3 regions of the Streptosporangium sp. NPDC049376 genome follow, and region 1 is predicted to be linked to each of the others. Evidence: riboswitches for the same ligand, from Rfam matches in the RefSeq annotation. Region 1 holds a riboswitch; each other region holds the start of a gene.

The links. A riboswitch is a leader RNA that binds a small molecule or an ion and turns the genes downstream of it on or off. The one in region 1 is predicted to bind S-adenosylmethionine.
Region 2: another riboswitch for S-adenosylmethionine. It lies ahead of ACIBVQ_RS01435 (glutathione S-transferase C-terminal domain-containing protein); the one in region 1 lies ahead of ACIBVQ_RS28850 (aminotransferase class V-fold PLP-dependent enzyme).
Region 3: another riboswitch for S-adenosylmethionine. It lies ahead of thrC (threonine synthase); the one in region 1 lies ahead of ACIBVQ_RS28850 (aminotransferase class V-fold PLP-dependent enzyme).

Annotation. Positions count from the first base shown of each region.
Region 1 covers NZ_JBITMT010000014.1:4,284-11,438, forward strand. Annotated here, with positions in the region: gene ACIBVQ_RS28840 (acyltransferase) at 1-31, opposite strand, end outside; gene ACIBVQ_RS28845 (NADH-quinone oxidoreductase subunit D) at 54-1,238, opposite strand; gene ACIBVQ_RS28850 (aminotransferase class V-fold PLP-dependent enzyme) at 1,257-2,561, opposite strand; SAM riboswitch class IV at 2,613-2,728, opposite strand; gene ACIBVQ_RS28855 (TerC family protein) at 2,923-3,657, shown strand; gene ACIBVQ_RS28860 (cytochrome P450) at 3,667-4,863, shown strand; gene ACIBVQ_RS28865 (acyltransferase family protein) at 4,868-6,124, opposite strand; gene ACIBVQ_RS28870 (NAD-dependent epimerase/dehydratase family protein) at 6,225-7,155, opposite strand, start outside.
Region 2 covers NZ_JBITMT010000001.1:329,356-336,510, forward strand. Annotated here, with positions in the region: gene ACIBVQ_RS01425 (nitric oxide synthase oxygenase) at 293-1,402, shown strand; gene ACIBVQ_RS01430 (DUF402 domain-containing protein) at 1,411-1,923, opposite strand; SAM riboswitch class IV at 1,976-2,088, shown strand; gene ACIBVQ_RS01435 (glutathione S-transferase C-terminal domain-containing protein) at 2,125-3,066, shown strand; gene ACIBVQ_RS01440 (FAD/NAD(P)-binding protein) at 3,095-4,855, shown strand; gene ACIBVQ_RS01445 (ABC transporter substrate-binding protein) at 4,887-6,518, shown strand; gene ACIBVQ_RS01450 (ABC transporter permease) at 6,515-7,155, shown strand, end outside.
Region 3 covers NZ_JBITMT010000004.1:22,825-29,979, reverse strand. Annotated here, with positions in the region: gene groL (chaperonin GroEL) at 1-1,269, opposite strand, end outside; gene ACIBVQ_RS13105 (cold-shock protein) at 1,593-1,793, opposite strand; gene ACIBVQ_RS13100 (MoaD/ThiS family protein) at 2,184-2,459, opposite strand; gene thrC (threonine synthase) at 2,481-3,743, opposite strand; SAM riboswitch class I at 3,758-3,900, opposite strand; gene ACIBVQ_RS13090 (RNA polymerase sigma factor) at 4,014-4,574, opposite strand; gene ACIBVQ_RS13085 (trehalose-6-phosphate synthase) at 4,680-6,104, shown strand; gene ACIBVQ_RS13080 (MFS transporter) at 6,168-7,155, shown strand, end outside.

The DNA of each region.
Region 1 (7,155 bases):
TGCGGGAAGCGGCGTCCACGCGCTCGCTCATGTCCCCCCTTCCGCGCTCCGGGTCACTTGTCGATGTCACCGACCACGAAGAACATCGACCCCAGGATGGCCACCATGTCGGAAACCAGATGCCCAGGCAACATCTCTCTCAGCACCTGGACGTTGTTGTAGGAGGCGGACCGGAGCTTCAGCCGCCAGGGGGTCTTCTCGCCACGAGAGACCAGATAGTAGCCGTTGATGCCGAGTGGATTCTCCGTCCAGGCGTAGACATGGCCCTCGGGGACCTTCAGCACCTTGGGCAGACGCTGGTTGATCGGCCCCCTCGGCAGGGACCGCAGCCGCTCCACACAGACGTCGGCCAGGTCGAGGGAGACGCGGACCTGTTCGAGCAGCACCTCGAAGCGGGCGTTGCAGTCTCCCGCGGAACGGGTCACGACCTTGACCGGCAGTTCGCCGTAGGCGAGGTAGGGGTCGTCCCTGCGCAGGTCGAGGCCGACGCCGGAGGCGCGGGCGATGGGGCCGCTCACGCCGTACTGCATGATCGTCTCGCGGTCGAGCACCCCGACGCCGACCGTGCGGGCCAGGAAGATCTCGTTCCCGCTGATCAGGGCCTCGATGTCGGGCAGGCGGCGCCGTACGTCGGCGACGGCCAGGGTCACCCGGTCGAGCCAGCCGTACGGCAGGTCCTCCTTGAGACCGCCGACCCGGTTGAACATGTAGTGCATCCGGCCGCCGGAGATCTCCTCCATCACGGCCTGGAGGGTCTCGCGCTCGCGGAAGGCGTAGAAGACGGGGGTGATCGCGCCCAGTTCGAGGGGGTAGGAGCCGAGGAACATCAGGTGGCTGAGCACCCGGTTCAGCTCGGCCATCAGGGTGCGCGCCCACACGGCCCTGACGGGGACCTCCATGCCGAGCATCCGCTCGACCGCGAGCACGACGCCCAGCTCGTTGGCGAACGCCGACAGCCAGTCGTGCCGGTTGGCCAGCACGATGATCTGCCGGTAGTCCCTGACCTCGAACAGTTTCTCCGCACCCCGGTGCATGTAGCCGACGACGGGCTCGGCGGCGCTGATCCGTTCGCCGTCCAGCGTCAGGCGCAGGCGTAGCACGCCGTGGGTCGAGGGGTGCTGCGGGCCGATGTTCAGGACCATGTCCTCGGTGGCCAGCTCCTTGCCGGCCGCCGCCGCTCCCGCGACGGCGTCGGCTCCGGCCCCGATCCCCACGTTCACTTCCCGGGGCTCAGTCATAGGCCCCATGCTGTCACGTCAGCGGCGCGTGACGAGATCCCGCAGGGCCTCGACGAGACGGTCGACGTGCTCGGTGGTGCTGCCGACGCCGATGGAGGCGCGCACCGCGGAGGCGGTGACGTCGTCGCAGCCGCCGTCCTTGGCGCCGAGCAGGTGCCTGACGAAGGGGTGGGCGCAGAACTTGCCGTCCCGCACGCCGATGCCGTACTCGCCGGACAGCGTCTCGGCCACCTCACGGGCGGTGAAGCCGTCCACGACGAAGGAGACGATGCCGACGCGGGCGTGGTCGGGGCCCCACAGGGACAGCTCGTGCACACCCTCGATCCCGGCCAGACCGGCGCGCAGGCGGGCCAGCAGACGCTCCTCCTCGCGCACCAGCACGTCCCAGCCGGTCGCGCTCAGCGCGTCGCAGGCGGCGGCCAGCGCGATGGCGCCCAGCACGTTCGGCGTGCCCGCCTCGTGACGGGCCTCGGGGTCGTCGTGCCAGTCGGTCGTCTCGTCCTCGACGGCCCTGACGGCCCCGCCGCCCCGGAGGTACGGCTCGGCGACCGAGAGCCAGTCGGAGCGGCCGATCAGCGCGCCGGTGCCGAACGGGGCGTAGAGCTTGTGACCGGAGAAGACCACGTAGTCCAGGTCGAGCGCGGTCAGGTTGAGGCGGCGGTGCGGGACGAGCTGGGCGGCGTCGACCAGGACGCGGGCGCCGTGGCGGTGGGCGATGTGGGCCAGCGCGGCGATCGGCCACAGCTCGCCGGTCACGTTGGAGGCGGCGGTGACGACCAGCAGCTTAGGGCCGTCGATCGCGGCCAGCGCGTCGTCGGAGGCGCGGACGGCCTCACCGGGGAAGGCCGGGGCGGGCAGCCGTACGACGTCGGCCCAGGGCAGGAGCGAGGCGTGGTGCTCGGTCTCGAAGACCACCACGGTGGTCCCGGCGGGCAGGCTGCGGGCCAGCAGGTTGGTGGCGTCGGTGGTGTTCCTCGTGAAGATCACCGCGTCGTCGGGACGGGCCCCGACGAAGGCCCGCACGGTGTGCCTGGCCTGCTCGTAGCGGGCGGTGGTCAGCTGGGAGGCGTATCCGGCGCCGCGGTGGACGCTGGAGTAGGCCGGGAGCGCGGCGGCGACGGCGGCGCTCACCGGCTCAAGACAGGGGGCGCTGGCGGCGTAGTCGAGGTTGGCGTACGGCACCAGCCTGCCGCCCTTGACGGGCACCTCAAGGTCGGCGCCGAGGACCGCGGGGATCGGCCGGTCGTCGGGGACACGGGTCGCCGGGACGGTCACGGTTTCGGCGGCGGCGGCGGCGGAGGTGAAGATCGTCAGTGTGGACACGCCAAAGCTCCTTGGAGGTCATCGGACCCCAAGCCATGGCCTTGGTGCTGGAGCCCGCGCTTGCCCGGCACACCTCGTGCCGGACCAGGTCCTCACCCGGGGCACCCCGCCGCGGACGCGAGGGTTGCCGGCCAGCTAGCCGGGGCTTGTCGCTGGCACTCATGACCTACGAACCGGACTATACCCACACAGAGGCGGTGCTTGGCAAGTCTGCGGGAAGGGGTCCGGAGGGCTGGAGTTTCGGCGGTGATCCTGAGGAACTTCCGGTTCTGCCCGATCGTCTGGAGCTGTGACCGTGAACGCCCGTCAGGTCACGCGCCGCGCGCGGGCGGCGCTCTCCCCACCGAAACTGGAGGACCCGATGGACTGGGTGGCCGACCCGGCGAGCTGGATAGGTCTGCTCACGCTGATCGCTTTGGAGATCGTGCTGGGCATCGACAACATCATCTTCATCTCGATCCTGGCGGGGAAACTTCCGCCGGAACAGCGTGACAACGCCCGCAGGCTGGGCCTGCTCGCCGCCCTGGTCAGCCGCCTGGCGCTGCTGCTCGCCCTGTCCTGGGTGGTACGGCTCACCGCCCCGCTCTTTGAGATCTTCGGGCACGAGATATCGGGACGCGACCTGATCCTGATCCTCGGCGGGCTGTTCCTGCTGGTCAAGAGCGTTCACGAGATCCACGGCCACACCGAGAACGGCGAGGACCACTCCGGCGGCCGGAAGGCGGCGGCCTCCTTCGGCATGGTGATCCTGCAGATCATGGTGCTGGACATCGTCTTCTCCCTCGACTCGGTGATCACCGCGGTCGGCATGGTCGACGAGCTGGCCATCATGGTCATCGCGGTCATCGTCGCGGTCGTGGTGATGCTCTTCGCCTCGGGGCCGATCAGCCGTTTCGTGGACAAGCACCCGACGATCAAGATGCTGGCGCTGTCGTTCCTGGTGCTGATCGGCGTCGTGCTGCTCGCGGAGGGTTTCGGACAGCACATCTCCAAGGGCTACATCTACTTCGCGATGGCGTTCTCGCTGGTGGTCGAGCTGCTCAACATCCGGGCCCGCCGTCGTTCCCGGGCCGTCGAGAAGACTCCGGAGCCCTAGCATGGGTTTGTGCGTTTTGACCCATGGAGTCCGGAATTCGTCGCCTACCCCTATGACGCCTACGCCGAGCTGAGACAGCGGCCGGTCACCTTCTTCGAGCCGACGGGCCAGTGGCTGGTCGCCCGGCACGCCGACGTCAACGCGTTGCTGCGCGACCGGAGACTCGGCCGGTCCTACCTGCACGTGGCCACGCACGCCGAGTTCGGCAGGCCGGAGGAGCCGCCCTTCCTCGACCCGTTCTGGCGGGTGGTCAGGGCCGGGATGCTCGACGTCGAGCCGCCAGTCCACACCCGCCTGCGCCGCCTGGTCTCCCGGGCGTTCACCCCGCGGATGGTCGAGGCGCTGCGGCCCAAGGTCGCCTCGATCGCCACGGGGCTGGTCGAGGACTTCGTGGCACGTGGCGGCGGCGACCTCATCGCGGAGGTCGCCGAACCGCTCCCGGTGACCGTGATCGCCGAGATGCTCGGCGTCCCCGAGGCGGACCGGCACCTGCTGCGGCCCTGGTCGGCCGACATCTGCGGGATGTATGAGCTCAACCCGTCGCCCGAGACGCAGCGCACCGCCGTACGGGCGGCGGAGGAGTTCTCCGGCTACCTGTCGGAGCTGGCCCGCGCCCGTCGGGCGAACCCCGGCGACGACCTGATCAGCGCCCTGGCCCTGGTCGCCGACGGCGGTGACACCCTGACCGAGGAGGAGCTGGTCGGCACCTGTGTGCTGCTGCTCAACGCGGGTCATGAGGCGACCGTCAACGTCACCGGAATCGGCTGGTGGTCGCTGTTCCGCAACCCGGCCGAGCTGGAACGGCTGCGCGCCGACCACGGCCTGCTGCCCACGGCGATCGAGGAGCTGATGCGCTGGGACACCCCGCTGCAGATGTTCGAGCGCTGGGTCCTTGAGGACATCTCGGTCGGCGGGGTGGACATCCCGCGTGGCGCGGAGGTGGCGCTGCTGTTCGGCTCGGCCAACCGGGACCCCGAGGTGTTCGCCGACCCCGACCGCCTCGACCTCGGCCGTGCGGAGAACCCGCACATCTCCTTCGGCGCGGGCATCCACTTCTGTCTGGGCGCCCCGCTGGCCAGGATCGAGCTGGCCGAGTCGTTCGGCGCCCTGCTGCGCCTGGCTCCCCGGATGGAACTCGCCGCCGAGCCCACCTGGAACCCCGGCTACGTCATCCGGGGCCTGACGGCTCTGGAGGCACGGGTCTGAGGTCTCACGCGGCCCCCGGGCGCCCGCCTGACAACAGGCGCTCGGCGGGCCGCTCGACGAGGCGGTGCAGCGCCCAGGCCAGCAGCACGGCCAGCGGCAGCGCCGTCAGCGTCACCAGGAGCGCGTGCGCCGGGGTGCGCCCGAGTACCCGGTTGACCAGGCTGATCGTCGGCTGGTGCACCAGGTAGAAGGCAAAGGAGATCTCCCCGAGCCAGACCAGGGCGGGCAGGCGCAGCGGCGAACGCTTCTCGCGCACGTCGGCCGTCGCGGCGGCGGCGATCAGCACGGCGAACGGTCCCGCCATCCACGCCACCCAGCCCGCGCGCTGCCAGACCAGCGGGACGGTCGCGTAGGCGGCCAGGACCAGGACGACGGCCACGGGCAGGCCGGGTCCCCGCCAGCGGCCCTCCTTGACCATCAGCGCCACGGTCATGCCGAGTGCGAACTCCAGTGCCCTGGTCACCGGGAAGATCCAGACGAACCAGTAACCGATGCTTTCCGGCATTGAGAAGCTGACAAACGGGACCACCCATGTCCCGGCCCACAACCCCGCCGAGGTTAGTAGGAGCCGGTTTCCTGGAATACGTCGAAGAAGCGGCAGTAGAAGCGGGAAAGCCGCATAAAACGCCATTTCACAGGAGAGTGACCAGGAAGGGGTGTTGCCGCCGAAGTAATAGGTTTCGTCCGGTACCCAGGCCTGAAGGAGGAAAAAGCCGCTCACGGCCGGTCCTGGCGCCACGACGCGTCCCGCCACGGTCAACAGGGCCAGGACGGCGATCCAGGTGACCATGTGGCTCGGGACGATCCTGGCGGCCCGTCGCCGCCAGAACGCCCACGCCCGGTCTCCCGGCCTGGACGACCAGGTCAGCACCATGCCGGACAGCACGAAGAAGAACGGCACCCCGGAGGAGCCCGCGGAGAAGACCGCCCCGAGAAAGCGCTGTGTTCCGGGGTCATCCGTTATGCCGCCGGTGAACAGATGAAAACCGAAAACAGCAAATGCCGCGAACCACCTCAAACCCGTCAGGGAGGGGAGGCGGGGGGCTTTTTCCCTGGCCGCGGGAGGAGCCATGGTCTCTTTCACGCGAACCTCGTCACGGTCGCTGTCGGCCGACGCCGTGGACCGGCATGGCGGGATCACACCAAGTAGAACGATCCAGACAATAGCGAACAGCCGCGACCTCCACGATCCCCGTTTTCCGGGAACAGGGGTGACCGCTTGTTTCCGAAGCTCATGGAGTTGTGTTTCAGGCCCGATCATTTGTTTCGGGCCTGCGACGACCGACCTCCGGCCGCCGAGGAAACATCGCCAGGGCCGGAAGCCGCCCGCCGTACGACCCCGGCCGCCGGGAAACCGCGTGTCAGGTCAGGCCGTCGAGGACCTTGGCCTCCTTGGCCGGGTCGAGGCCGACCGAGGGGCGGTCGGCCCTGAGCGCCGGGTCGCCCTCCACCTTGAGCCACTCCCAGGTGTCGGCGACCGTCTCCCGCAGCGGACGGCAGACGAGCCCCGCCTCGTGGGCGGCCGAGACGTCCCCGTCGTGCAGGCCGTCCTCCTCGCCGCCCTCGGGCAGCCAGACCGGCAGTTCGGTCCACGCGGCGATGCCCGCCTCCTCGATCACCTCGGCGGGGGTCCAGACCAGCTCGGCGTCGGAGCCGGTCACCCTGATGATCTCGTCGAGCAGCTCGCCCATGGTGGCGTGCCCGGGGTGGCTGACCGTGTTGAAGGCGCCGCCGACACCCCGTTGCGCCGCCCCGAGCATCCAGATCGCGATGTCCCTGGCGTCGATGTACTGCAGCGGACGGCCCGGCCTGCCCGGCGCCAGCACCCGGCCGCCCCGCTCGACGCGGCGCAGCCACCAGGGCAGCCGCCCGATGTTCTCGTAGGGGCCGATCACCAGCCCGGCGCGGGCGAGCAGGGCGCGCTCGCCGAAGACCCGCAGAACGGCCAGCTCGCCGCCGCGCTTGGCCTCCGCGTAGTCGTCGGCAGCCTCGGAGTCGGGGTCGCTCTCGACCACCTGGGCGCTCTCGTCGGCCCCCGGTGGGATCGGCCAGCTGTGGACCGACCTGCTGGACACGTATCCGTAGTGGCCGACCCGTCCGTCCAGCAGCCCGCACGCCTCGGCGACGACCTTCGGCGCCCCGCTCCAGGTGTCGACGACCGCGTCCCACTCACGACCGTCAAGGGCCGCGCGCAGCGCCTCGCGGTCGGTCCTGTCCGCGACGAGCGTCTCGACGCCCGTCCCCGCCGTCCCCGGTGGGAGGGGACTTCTGCCCCGGTTGACGAGGGTGACC
Region 2 (7,155 bases), on a different contig from region 1:
GTGTCCTTCCGCTCGCACTCGGTGACCGGGTCGTGGGCGCCGTACCGCAGTGGGATCACCGCCGGGCCGGAGACATCACGCGGGACATCACGCCGAGGGAACCGTGCCGCCCGGAACGGCATGCCGTACCCGTTAGACGTATACAGGTGGTTTTTCTGTGCCGACTTGGCCGAAACCCCGGCGCCAGACGCCGGCGAGGGAACAGGGAGCACGCGCGCAGGGCTATGCGGGGGCCCACCGGGACGACGGGAGGGCGCCGTGGCAGCCGCCTTCCCAACCGGTGGCCCCGCCGGTGGACGTGACGGCCGCCGAGGAGTTCCTGACGCTGTTCCACGAGGAGAACCCGGACGCGGGCCCTGTGAAGCCCAGGCTGCGCGAGGTGCGCGCCGAGATCGCCGCGACGGGGACCTACACCCACACGCCGAAGGAACTCGTCTTCGGCGCCCGGGTGGCCTGGCGCAACAGCGACAGGTGTATCGGGCGGTTGTACTGGAAGTCACTGCGGGTACGCGACCGGCGCCGGGTGAACACGGTCGAGGGGGTCGCCGTCGAGTGCGTCGACCATCTCCGTGAGGCCGTCTCCGACGGCCGGATCCGGCCGATGATCACGATCTTCGCCCAGGACCGGCCGGGGGCGCCGGGGCCGAGGATCTGGAACGAGCAGCTCATCCGTTACGCGGGGTACGCGATGGACGACGGTTCGGTCGTCGGCGATCCGCGCAACGCCGGGTTCACCACGATGGCCCGTAAACTCGGCTGGCCGGGCGGCCGGGGCACGCCCTTCGACGTGCTTCCCCTGGCGGTCTCGATGGGCGACGGGCCGCCTGTGCTGTCCACGATCCCCGGGGACGCGGTGCTAGAGGTGCCGCTGTCCCACCCGGCCTATCCGTGGTTCGAGCGGCTGGGGCTGCGCTGGCACGCCGTACCGGCGATCTCGAACATGTGCCTGGAGATCGGCGGGGTCTGCTACCGGGCCGCGCCGTTCAACGGCTGGTACATGGGGACCGAGATCGGGGCGCGCAATCTCGCGGACCCCGACCGCTACAACCTGGTGCCCCTGGTCGCCGCGCGGCTCGGCCTGGACACCCGTAACGAGCGTTCGCTGTGGCGCGACCACGCGCTGGTCGAGCTGAACGTGGCGGTCCTGTACTCCTTCGACAGGGCGGGGGTCACCATAACCGACCACCACGCCGAGTCCAGGCGCTTCCTGACGCACGTGGCGCGGGAGGAGAGCGCGGGCAGGATCTGCCCGGCCGACTGGAGCTGGATCGTCCCGCCCATCTCGGGGGCCGCGACCCCGGTCTTCCACCGGTACTACGACCAGGAGCGGCTCTCGCCGAACTTCGTCACCCACCCCGACTCCAGGGAGCGGTCGGCGGGCCGGTGGAGCCCGGGGCGGTGACGTCCTTCTCAGCGGTTCCCGGAGACCAGGGAGAGCCAGTGCGGAGGTGAGGCGAAGGGGGCCGTCCTGGCGGTGACGGCCTCCATCAGCGCGGCGGCCGAGGCGCGGGCGCCCTCCACGATCTCCCTGGGGTAGGCGTAGCGGACCTGGTGCTCCTCGAACTCGTCCTCGTCGTCCAGGAGCACCCGGCCGTCCTTGCGCATGCGGATCACGTCGAGGTCGAGGTCGACCATGGTCACCTCGTCGCCGTCCCAGCGCGGCACGGTCGAGACGTCACAGTAGATCTCGGCCTTGTACGGCGCCGCGTTGAAGGTGGCCGTCCACCAGGCGTCACGGGGGAAGAGGATCACGAACGGCTCGTCCCAGACGACGGGCGGCTCCTGCCCCCGCCTGCCGCTGCTGCCGGGCGGGCAGCCGACCCACACGCCGTGTTCGTCCTCGCCGAGGAGCAGGGCCGGGTGGTTCCAGTGCAGCGAGCCGTCGTACTTGCGGTAGACCACGCGGACGATCTCATGAGACATCCCCCGACTTTAAGGGTTGACAGAGATCTATGTATTTCCTACCGTCTAACTAGGTTAAGAGTGTCAGTGCAAAGCCCCGGCTCGCTGACCGGCAACCCTCGCACCGCGGCGGGGTGCCCCCGGGGAGGACCGGGTGGCACGGTCGGCGTGCCGCAAGCGCGGACCCGCACGGGTCACCGAGGCATGCCCTGGGAGTGTCACATGTCCGAGATCACACTCAACTACGCCAGCCCAGTGGACCTGGACACCCACGGCCGCTACCGGCCCGGTGGCAGGCCCGGCCCCCGCTACCCCTTCCAGGGACGGATCACCGACGACGGCACCGGGGAGTTCCCCGCCGAGGCCGGGCGCTACCACCTCTACGTTGCGGCGGTCTGCCCCTACGCGCAGCGTACGGCGATCGTGCGTTCCCTCAAAGGGCTGCAGGACGTCGTCTCGCTGTCCTACGTGGACGACGAGCGGGACGGCAGGGGGTGGGCGTTCCGCGAGCGGCGCGGCGCCGACCCGGTCAACGGCTTCGCGACCCTCAGGCAGGCCTACGAGGCGACCGAACCCGGATTCGACGGACACGTCTCCGTGCCGGTGCTGTGGGACCGGCACGGGGGGCGCATCGTCAGCAACAACTTCCCGGACATCACCATCGACCTGGGCACACGCTTCGGCGGCGACCCCGAGGCCGACCTCTACCCCGAGGAACTGCGGACCGAGATCGACGCGCTCAACGCGCGCATCTACGAGTACGCCAACACCGCCGCGGGCCGGGTCTCCGCCGCCACGACCGAACCGGAGTACCACCGGGCGAGGAAGGCCGTGATCGGCTTCCTCGACGAACTCGACGCCAGGCTCGCCGGCCGCAGGTTCCTGTTCGGCTCCGCCGTCACCGAGTCCGACGTACGGCTCTGGCCCACCCTGGTCAGGTTCGACGTGAGCGACAACCCGTCGGCCAGGATCAGCGAGCGCCCGCTGACCGCCTTCCCCAACCTGTGGGACTACGCCAGGGACCTCTACCAGCACCCCGCCTTCCGCGAGAACACCGACCTCACCGTGCTCGCCTCCCCCACGGGGGAGACCGACCCGTGGCGGGTGCCGGTCGAGCCCGCCACCCCCGACTGGGACCTGCCCCATCGAAGAGCAGCGCTGTGACGGACCGTACGAGAGGGGAGTGGTCGGCGTGAGCGCCTCCATCGCGATCGTCGGCGCCGGGCCGACCGGCACCTGCCTGGTCGAGCGGATCTGCGCCAACGCCGCCGAACTGCTCAGCTGGCCGTCGCTCGACGTCCACGTGATCGACCCCTACCCGCCGGGCGGCGGCAGGGTCTGGCGCGAGCGGCAACCCGACCTGCTCTGGATGAACTCCGCCGCCGCCGACGTGACGCTCTTCACCGACGAGTCCGTCCGGTGCGTCGGCCCGATCCGCCCCGGCCCCTCGCTGGCCGAGTGGCTCGGCTGCGACCCCGGACGCTTCGTCCCCCGGCCCGTGCAGAACGCCTACCTCACCCACGCCTTCCGGCGAGCCGTGGACACCGCCCCCCGCGGTGTCCGGGTGCACGTGCACCGGACCCGGGCACTCGACCTGACCGACGTCCCGGGAGGCCAGGCCGTACTGCTTGAGGACGGGACGACCCTTGAGGTGGGCGCCGTGATCCTCGCGCAGGGACACGGCGACGTCACCCCGGCGGCGGAGGAACGCGGGCTGACGGCCCTGGCAAGGGAGAGCGGCCTGCGCTACCTGCCGACCGGCTACACCGCGGACCTCGACCTCGGCCTGGACCGGCTGCCCGCCGGTGAACCGGTGATCGTGCGCGGCCTGGGACTGGCCTTCGTCGACCTGATGGTGCTGCTCACCTCAGGAAGGGGCGGCCGGTTCGTCAGGGAACACGACGGGGAGCTCGTCTACCTGCCCAGCGGGCGGGAACCGCTGCTGCACGTGGGGTCTCGGCGCGGTGTGCCATACCACGCCAAGACCGCCTACCGCTTCCAGGGGCTCCGGCCGCCCGCGCCGCGCTTCCTGACGGCGGGGGCGCTGGGGGAGGGGCCGTGGAACTTCCGGCGGGACGTGTGGCCCCTGGCCGCCAAGGAACTCGCCTTCGCCTACTACCACGAACTCCTCAACAGCCATCCGAAACGGGTCAGGACCGGTTGGCCGGAGTTCGCCGAACGGTTCGCCGCAGAGGAATGGCGCAGCCCCGGGATGCGGCTGCTGATCCGCAAGGCCGTACCCCGGCACGCCGACCGGCTCGACCTGGACCGGCTCGACCGGCCGCTGGAGCGGATCCGCTTCGGCGACCAGGCGGGACTGCGGCGGTGGATGGACGGCTACATGGCCGCCGACCTGCAACGACGCTCCGACTCCGCGTACAGTGCCGACCACGCCCTGATCCTCGGATTACTGTCCGTCAACGGCGTCCTCGCCGAACGGGGAATCTCCGACCGGTGGTTCGAGGGCTTCTTCAGCTACGTCGCCAGCGGCCCGCCCGGCCCCCGGCTTGAGGAGCTCAAGGCCCTGGCCAGGGCGGGCGTGGTCACCTTCCTCGGCGCCGACGTCAGGGTCGAGCACCGCGGCGGGCGATGGGTCGCGCAGAGCCCCACCCTGCCCGGCGCCGTCACCGCCAGGTCCCTCGTCGAGGCCAGGCTGCCCGCACCCAGCGTGAGCCGCTCGACCGACCCGCTGATCTCCGCGCTGCGCGACCGCGGCGAGATCGACGAGTCGTCGGGCCTGCTGAGGGTACGGCCCGCCGACCGCCGCCTGCTCGACCGCCTCGACACCCCGCACCCCCGCAGGTTCGCCTTCGGCCCCTGGGTCGTCGGCGGACGGGTCACCGGCGGCTTCGCCAGACCCGGCCTCGACGCCCCGCTCTTCCGCCACGCCGACGCCCTGGCCCGGATCGTGCTGTCCGAGGCCGTCACCACCGAGATCAGACATGTCGCCTGAGGCGGCGCACGACTCCCCGAGGAGAAGGTAAGTGAAAGCGCAACGGGGCGTCCTGGCTCTGGCCGGGATGCTGACGCTCGCCGCGTGCGGAACCGAGACCGGGGCCGCGAACCCGGCCTCAGGCGGCGGCACCGAGGGGGACTCGCTGGTGTGGGCGATCGAGACGCAGCCCATCACGTTCAACCCCCAGCAGTGGGGCCAGAACAAGGCCAGGCTGCTGGTGCACAACCAGTTCGACGCGCTCGTCGCCAGGGGCAGGGACGGTGAGTTCCTGCCGTGGCTGGCCACCTCGTGGGAGGTCTCCAAGGACGGCCTCACCTACACCTTCAAGCTCAGAAGGGACGTGACCTTCCACGACGGGGAGAAGTTCGACGCGGCCTCGGTCAAGGCCAACCTCGACCAGCTCGTCGCGCCCGGGTACAACCCCGCCGTCGCCGGCATCCAGCTGCGTGAGTACTCCTCGGCCGAGGTGACGGACCCCTACACGCTGAAGATCACACTCAAGGCGCCCGACGCCCTGTTCCTGGACTTCCTGGCCTCGCCGTACGCCGGACAGGTCTCCCCGAAGTCGCTGAGGAACGCCAAGGACCTCAAGGCGGGCGGTCCCGACCTCGTCGGCACGGGACCGTTCATCCTCGACCGGTTCACCCCCGGCCAGGAGGCCCACTACCGGCGCAACCCCGCCTACAACTGGGCACCGCCCAACGCCGCGCACCAGGGACCCGCCTACCTGGCGGAGATCACCTACCGGTTCCTGCCGGAGGCGGCGGTCCGGGTCGGCGCGCTCACCTCGGGACAGGTCCAGGTGATCGAGGGAGTGCCCGCCACCGAACTCGGCCTGCTCAAGGCCGACCCCGGCGTGAGGGTGGAGACCAGCCTCAACTCGGGCAGCGCGTTCTCCTACTACTTCAACGTCTCGCACCCGCCCTTCGACGACAAACGGGTGCGAGAGGCCTTCAGGGACGCCGTGGACGTGGACACCGTGCTCAACTCGGTCTACCAGGGCACGGCCAGGCGAGCCTGGAGCATCGTCGGCCAGGGCAGCCCGCAGTTCTACGACGCCTCCCTGGAGAACACCTACGGCAACGACACGCGACGGGCCAACGAACTGCTCGACGAGGCGGGCTGGACCGAACGCGACGCCGAGGGCTTCCGGGTCAAGGACGGCAAGCGGCTGACCGTCCGATCCGTCGAGTCGGCCCCCTACGTCAGGGACCGCCGCGACGTCCTCGCGCAGGCCGTACAGGCCGCGGTCAAACAGAGCGCGGGCATCGACTTCCAGCCCAAGGTGGTCGACCAGGGCACCCAGCAGAAGGCCCTGGAGGACGACCAGTACGAACTGTTCCAGAACTCGCGCGGCGACACCGACGCGGGGGCCGCGCTCAACCTGATCCTGCCGAAGGGCGCCGCGATCAACCGCACCCACTTCGAGGACGCGGACCTGGACAAGCTGCTCGCCGAGGCCTCGACCACCTCCGACCAGGCCAGACGCAAGGAGCTCTACGCGAGGGCACAGCGGACCGTCGTCGCGGAGGAGGCGCTGCTGCTGCCGCTCTACGTCCCGGCGGACCAGGTCGCCTACGGCGCCGGGGTCACCGGGATCACCTTCGAGCCGGTCTCCGGCACCCCCAACAGTGCTTACGACGTCCGGACAGGCACGTGAGCACCCTCACACTCACCCGGCGGCGGGGGCTGGCCGCCGCCGGGTGGACCGGCCCGGTGGTCAGGCGGCTCGGAGCAGGACTCGTCGTGCTCTGGGTCGCCGCCACCGCGGCCTACGCCGCGCTGTTGCTCGTCCCCGGCGACACCGTGGACGTCCTCATCGCCGACGGCCTCGACACCCCGCAGCGGCGGGCCGCGATCGTCGCCGAATGGGGGCTCGACCGCCCCGTCCCGCAGCAGTACGCCGACTACCTGCTGCGGCTGCTGCACGGCGACCTCGGCCGCTCCTACGTCCTGCAGCGCGACGTCGCCGAGATCCTGTCCTCGCAGGTCTGGCCGACCGTCAGGCTCGCGCTCACCGCGGCGGCCTTCGGCGTCGCGATCGCCCTGGTACTCGCGCTGACCACCGCGGGGCGCCGCTCCTGGGCCGGCGGGCTCGCCGGACTCTCCGAGCTGACCGCCGCCTCGGTCCCGCCGTTCCTGGCCGGTCTCCTGCTCCTGGCCGTCTTCTCCTTCACCCTCGGCTGGTTCCCCGTCTCCGGCGACCGCGGCTTCGCCTCCCTCGTGCTGCCCGCCCTGGCCCTCGGCCTGCAGATCGCCGGAACACTCGGCCAGGTGCTGCGCGAAGGCCTGGAACG
Region 3 (7,155 bases), on a different contig from region 1:
GGCGCCGGCCTGCAGCAGCGCCACGCCACCGCCGGGCACGATGCCCTCCTCGACGGCCGCCTTGGCGTTACGCACGGCGTCCTCGATGCGGTGCTTGCGCTCCTTGAGCTCGACCTCGGTCGCCGCACCGGCCTTGATGACCGCCACGCCACCGGCCAGCTTGGCCAGGCGCTCCTGCAGCTTCTCGCGGTCGTAGTCGGAGTCGGTGTTGTCGATCTCGGCACGGATCTGGTTGACCCGGCCCGCGATCTGCTCGGCGTCACCGGCACCGTCGACGATCGTCGTCTCGTCCTTGGTGACGATGACCTGACGAGCGCGGCCGAGCTGGTCGAGCGTGGTGGACTCCAGCTTCAGACCGAGGTCCTCGCTGATGACCTGGGCACCGGTCAGGATGCCGATGTCGCCCAGCATGGCCTTGCGGCGGTCGCCGAAGCCCGGAGCCTTGACGGCGACCGAGCGGAACAGGCCGCGGATCTTGTTGACGACCAGGGTCGCCAGCGCCTCGCCCTCGATGTCCTCGGCGATGATCAGCAGCGGCTTGCCGGCCTGCACGACCTTGTCGAGGACCGGGAGCAGGTCCTTGTTCGCGGAGATCTTGGAGTTGACGACGAGGACGTAGGGGTCGTCGAGGACGGCCTCCATGCGCTCCGGGTCGGTCACGAAGTAGGGCGAGATGTAACCCTTGTCGAAGCGCATGCCCTCGGTGAGCTCAAGCTCAAGGCCGAAGGTGTTGCTCTCCTCGACGGTGATGACGCCTTCCTTGCCGACCTTGTCCATCGCCTCGGCGATCATCTCGCCGATCTGCGGGTCACCCGCGGAGATGGAGGCCGTGGAGGCGATCTGCGCCTTCGTCTCCACGTCCTTGGCCAGCTTGGAGAGCTCCTCGGAGACACGCTCGACGGCGGCCTCGATGCCCTTCTTCAGGGACATGGGGTTGGCGCCCGCGGCTACGTTGCGCAGGCCCTCGCGGACCAGCGCCTGAGCAAGCACGGTGGCCGTGGTGGTGCCGTCACCCGCGACATCGTCGGTCTTCTTGGCGACTTCCTTTACGAGCTCGGCCCCGATCTTCTCCCACGGGTCCTCAAGCTCGATCTCCTTGGCGATGGAGACACCGTCGTTGGTGATCGTGGGGGCGCCCCACTTCTTCTCCAGCACGACGTTGCGGCCCTTGGGGCCGAGGGTCACCTTGACAGCGTCCGCGAGCTGGTTCATGCCACGCTCGAGACCGCGCCTGGCGTCCTCGTCAAACGAGATCATCTTGGCTGCCATACGGCTAGACCTCCCAAACACAGGGTGGCTTGCACCAGACCGAGGCGACGCCCGCGACGGCATACGGGCCCGCGACTCCGTTCGGCGGGCCCCATCGTCTCGATCCAGGTTTGGCACTCTCCAATGAGGAGTGCTAACCACTGTTTAGCACTCTCCCCCGACGAGTGCAAGCCAAGGACCTTTGACCTGAGTGTCAGCTTAGGCGAAGGCCCGGCCCGCCGATGGGAGCGACGAGCCGGGCCGACATGCCGAGGGCGATCCGCGCGAACTGCGCTGCCGCGGGATGCGCCAGCGGGTTCCCGACGAGCTGACGGAGGACGAGATCAGACCGTCCGGACCGATTCCGCCTGAGGTCCCTTCTGTCCCTGCGTGATCTCGAACTCGACCCTCTGGCCCTGTTCGAGCGCACGGTAGCCATCCATCATGATCGCGGAGTAATGGACGAAAACATCCTTACCACCGTCTACCGCGATGAAGCCGTAGCCCTTGTCCGCGTTGAACCATTTGACGGTGCCTTGCGCCACTTCCGACTCCTCTTACTGGGCTTGAGGACGTCGCCCATTCCTCTCGCGAGGTCCTCAATCTCCGAGGCGGAGACATCGCCTACGTCGATCGCCCTCGACCATACCTGTGAGAGCCCGTGGGGCAACAGAGTCAACCAGCAAACTACCGCTTTACGGACGCATTCAACACGCCAACATAGTTTTGCTATCACTACTAGTTAGTTAAATATTACATTATGTCTTCGCACAAAAATGTGAGCTTGCATCACAAAAGACGACACCCGCACGCGGCCAGGCCGGTGCGGGTGTCGTGAGGGTGTTCCGGGGGCGCCGTTCCATGACAGTGGACGACATCGGGATCCGGGAGGCCGTCCAGGGCCCGCCCAGGGCCCCGCGCGGCCTCCGCCGGGATCAGCCTCCGGCGACCGCCGGAATGATGGAGACCTGAACGCCGGACGGCGTCACCGTGTCGAGGTTGTCGGCGAAACGGACATCCTCATCACCGACATAGACGTTCACAAAACGGCGAATCTTGCCCGATTCATCGAGAATACGGGCACCGATCCCGGGGAAGTCGGCGTCGAGCTTCTGCAGAACCTCACGCAGGGTCCCGCCCTCGCCGTTCACCTCGGCCGCGCCGCCGGTGTACGTACGGAGAATCGTCGGAATCCGTACAGAAACGCTCATAATTCAGTACCTTTCAGAGCTCTAGGCGACGACAGCGCGGAACGCGTCGAGTGAGGGCCGGATGACAGCGGTGGGACGTGCCTGGTCAGCGACCGCGTCAAGGGTCTTCAGGCCGTCACCTGTGTTGAGGACCACGGTCTCCGCGTCGGGGTCGAGCCGACCCGACTCGACCAGCTTGCGCAGCACCCCGACGGTGACACCGCCCGCCGTCTCGGCGAAGATGCCCTCCGTCCTGGCGAGCAGGCGGATGGCGTCCACGATCTCGGGGTCGGTGACGTCCTCGACCCCACCGCCGGTGCGCCTGGCGATGTCGAGCACGTAGGGCCCGTCAGCCGGGTTGCCGATGGCCAGCGACTTGGCGATCGTGTCGGGCTTGACAGGGCGGATCACGTCGTGGCCCGCCTTGTAGGCCGCGGAGACCGGGGAGCACCCCTCGGCCTGGGCGCCGAAGATCTTGTACGGCGTGTCCTCGACGAGACCGAGGGCGATCAGCTCCTTGAACGCCTTGTCGATCTTCGTGAGCTGGGAGCCGGAGGCGACCGGGATGACGATCTGGTCGGGGATCCGCCAGCCGAGCTGCTCGGCGATCTCGTAGGCCAGGGTCTTGGAGCCCTCGGCGTAGTAGGGCCTGAGGTTGACGTTGACGAAGCCCCACTTGTCGCCGAGCTCGTCACCGATGAGCTCGGAGCAGAAGCGGTTGACGTCGTCGTAGGTGCCGTCGATGCCGATCAGCTTGCCGCCGTACACGGAGGCCATGACGATCTTGCCCTGTTCGAGGTCGGCGGGGATGAACACGCAGGCGTCGAGCCCGGTCCTGGCGGCGGCGGAGGTCACCGCGCCCGCCAGGTTGCCGGTCGAGGAGCAGGACAGGGTGTGGAAGCCGAAGTTCCTGGCCGCCTCGACGGCGATGGCGACCACGCGGTCCTTGAAGGAGTGCGTGGGGTTGCCCGAGTCGTCCTTCACGTGCAGCGAGCGCAGGCCCAGCTCACGCGCCAGGTTGTCGGCCTTGACGAGCCTGGTCCAGCCGGGCTCGGTGTTGGGCTTGGAGGCGACGTCCGCCGGGACGGGCAGGAGGGAGCGGTAGCGCCAGATGTTGGCCGGCCCCTGCGAGATCTGTTCCCGGGTGACGTTCCCGAAGTCGTAGGCGATCTCAAGGGGCCCGAAACACTCGATACAGGCGAAGCTGGGACCGAGGTCGTAGCGGGCACCACACTCACGACAGGAGAGAGCGACGGCGGGACCGAAGTCAAGAGCAGTGGTGGTTGCGGTGTTCGCGAGCGCCATGAAGCGAGGCCTTTCCCTCATCTTCGTCTGCGACCACCCTGGTCACAGACCGGAATTGGCACCTGTCCCGGTCGACCCCTCGCCAGATCGCGAGTCTTGAACCGGGAGGGTTGCCGGGGCTTCGCAGGGCCGGTCCCTCCACCCCTCTGGATGAGCAATGTTCAGTTGTGGACCTGACATGCAGGTCTCAAGCACTCTACCTCGCCTTGTGCCCCTCCTGACCAGTTGTCTCACCAAACGAGATGAAGTGTGTCATTAACCGGACAAACCTCAGAAGCCGTAGGCGTCGCCGAGCGCTCCCTGGACGTACTTGCGGGCCTGGTGGATGCGCGACTTGGCGGTGCCGAGGGGGATGCCGAGCTGCTCGGCGACCTCGTTGTAGTCGAGCTGGCAGATGTCGCGCAGCACCAGCGCCTGGGCCAGGTCGGGCTTGTCCGCCTCAAGGGCCTCCATCGCGTCGAGCAGGTCGAGGCGGGAGCCCGCGATCACACTCACCCTGGCGACGTCGGGCTTGTTGTGCAGCGGCAACTCCTCCGAGCTCTGCTCGGCGGAACGCCGCTTGAGCGAGCGGTAGGTGGTGCGCGCGCAGTTGGCGGTCACGATGTGCAGCCACGTGCTGAACCGCGCCCGCCCCTCGAACCTGGCGATGTTGCGGGCCACGGCGAGCAGGGTGTCCTGACAGGCCTCCTCGGCGTCCTGCCGGTAGGGGAGGATCCGCCCGCAGTGCCGCAGCACCTCGGGCTCGATCCGCTTCAGCAGTTCGCCCAGTGCCCGGTGGTCGCCTCCGGCGGCCGCACGGGCAAGTTCCTCGGTCGTCTCGTCCAGCGCCATCACGGGTTCCCATCAACGGTCACGGTCGCTCGACATCCTATGGTCGCCGGTTATCGTTTGGTTAACCTTCGGGACAAGCCACGTCCTCCCGGGCGAGGAGGTCAGATGAGTGGGATTTTGGTGGCCTCGAACCGCGGCCCGGTCTCCTTCACCATGTCTGAGGGCGGCGCGCTGAGCATGCGCAGGGGCGGCGGCGGCCTGGTCTCCGGCCTGTCCGAGGTGTCCAAGGAGCTCGACGTCCTGTGGGTCTGCGCCGCCCTGTCCGACGGCGACCGCGGTGCCGTACGGCTCGCTCCCGGGGGGCGGCTCGACCAGGCGGGATACGAGACCGGGGCGCTGCGGATGCTCGACATCCCCCCGGCGACCTTCCAGCGGGCCTACAACGCGGTCGCCAACTCGACCCTGTGGTTCGTCCACCACCTGCTCTACGACACCCCGAACAGGCCGCACTTCGACGCCAGGTTCGGCAGGGAGTGGGAGTCCTACCAGGCCTACAACGAGGCGTTCGCGATGGCGCTGGCCGAGGAGGCCTCGCACGGCGCCAAGGTCATGGTGCAGGACTACCACCTGGCCCTGGTCCCGGCGATGCTCAGGAGCGAACGGCCCGACCTGCGCGTCTCCCACTTCTCCCACACGCCCTGGGCCCCTCCCGAGTACTTCGGCCTGCTGCCCGACGAGGTCGCCGCCGAGTTGCTTGAGGGCATCCTGGGCGCCGACCAGGCGGGTTTCCTGACCGACCGCTGGGCCGGGGCCTTCATGGACTGCTGCGAGAGCGTCCTGGACGCGCGGGTCGAGCGCGCGGGCCGTACGGTGACCCACGCGGGCCGGACCACCCGGATCGGCGTGCACGGCCTGGGCGTGGACGGCCGGGCGCTGTGGGAACGCGCCCGCGAGCCCGACGTCGAGTCCCACATGGCCGCCCTGCGCGAGCTGGTCGGCGACCGCAGGCTGATCGTGCGCATCGACAGGACCGAGCTGTCGAAGAACATCGTCAGGGGCCTGATCGCCTACCGGGAGTTCCTCGCGGCACACCCCGAGTGGCACGGCAGGGTCGTGCACCTGGCCTTCGCCTACCCCTCCCGCCACGACCTGCCCGAATACCGTGAGTACACCGCGGCGGTGCAGCGTTGCGCCTCGGAGATCGAGGACGAGTACGCCACCGAGGACTGGGATCCGCTGATCCTCAACGTCCAGGACGACTATCCCCGGTCGCTGGCCGCCTACCGGCTGGCCGACGTGATGCTGGTCAACCCGATCCGCGACGGGATGAACCTGGTGGCCAAGGAGGGGCCGGTGCTGTCCCCGAACAGCGCGCTGGTCCTGTCGCGCGAGGCGGGGGCCGCGGCCGAGCTGGGCGCGGACGCGCTGCTGGTGAACCCCTACGACGTCTCGGCCACGGCGCGGGCCATCCACGAGGGCCTCGTCATGCCCGAGCATGAGCGCGCCGTCCGGGGGGACAGGCTGGCCCGTCTGGCGACCGCCCTTCCCCCGCAGCGCTGGTTCGCTGACCAGCTCGCCGCACTCGGCTGAGATTTTGCCCTGATATGAGATAGTTCAGGGGACTTCGCGCTTCATTGACGTTCGGGGGAACCCGTGACCGCCAGGCTCACCCGTGACCGTCCGACCTGGCTCGTCTACCTGCAGCTCGGTGTCTTCGCCACCTACCTGTACGGCCTCAGCGCCGCCCTGCCCATGCTCCGCGCCGAACTGGGCCTCTCGCAGACGGTCGCCGGGCTGCACGGCACCATGATGGCCGTCGGCGGCGTCCTGACCGGCCTCGCGCTGCCCCGGCTGACCCGCCGCCTCGGCACGCGCGTCACCGTCTGGACGGGCCTGACCGGGATGAACGTGGGGGTGCTGCTGGTCGTCCTCGGCCACACACCGCAGGTCACGCTCCTCGCGTACTGCCTGGCGGGCGGGATGGGCTCGATCAGTCTCTACACGAGCATGTCCGTCCTCGGCCGGCACCACGGTCCCGCGGGGCCGTCGGCGATCAGTGAGGCCAACGCGGTCGGCGGGACCATCGGCCTGTTCGCCCCGTTCGTCGTCAGTCTCGCGGCGCAGAGCGCGCTCGGCTGGCGGACGGCGCTGCTGCTCACCCCGCTGCTGACCGTGCTGCTCGCGCTCGCCATGGGCCGCGTGTGGGTTCCCACGCCCGCCCAGGAGGAGCAGGCGGCGCCCTCCGGGAGCGCGGGTTCCCCGGGGCTCGGCATGCGCTTCCACCTGGCGGGGGCGGTGCTGTTCTGCTGCGTCGGGCTTGAGTTCTCGTTCAACCTCTGGGCGGCCAAGCTGGTCAGCGACAACACGGGCCTGTCCGCGGCGGTCGCGGCGAGCGCGCTGACCGCCTTCACCGCCGGGCTGGCGCTCGGGCGCTTCGGCGGGGCCAGGCTGGCGTTGCGGATCCCGCCCGCCTCGCTGCTCATCGGCGCGCTGGGGCTCACCTTCGTCGGCTGGCTGCTGTTCTGGACGAGTACGGCCCCGCCGGCGGCCTACGCGGGGCTGCTCGTCTCAGGGGTGGGGGTCTCGCTGCACTTCCCGCTCGCGCTCTCACGGGTGCTGACGGCCACGGCCGGACGTCCCG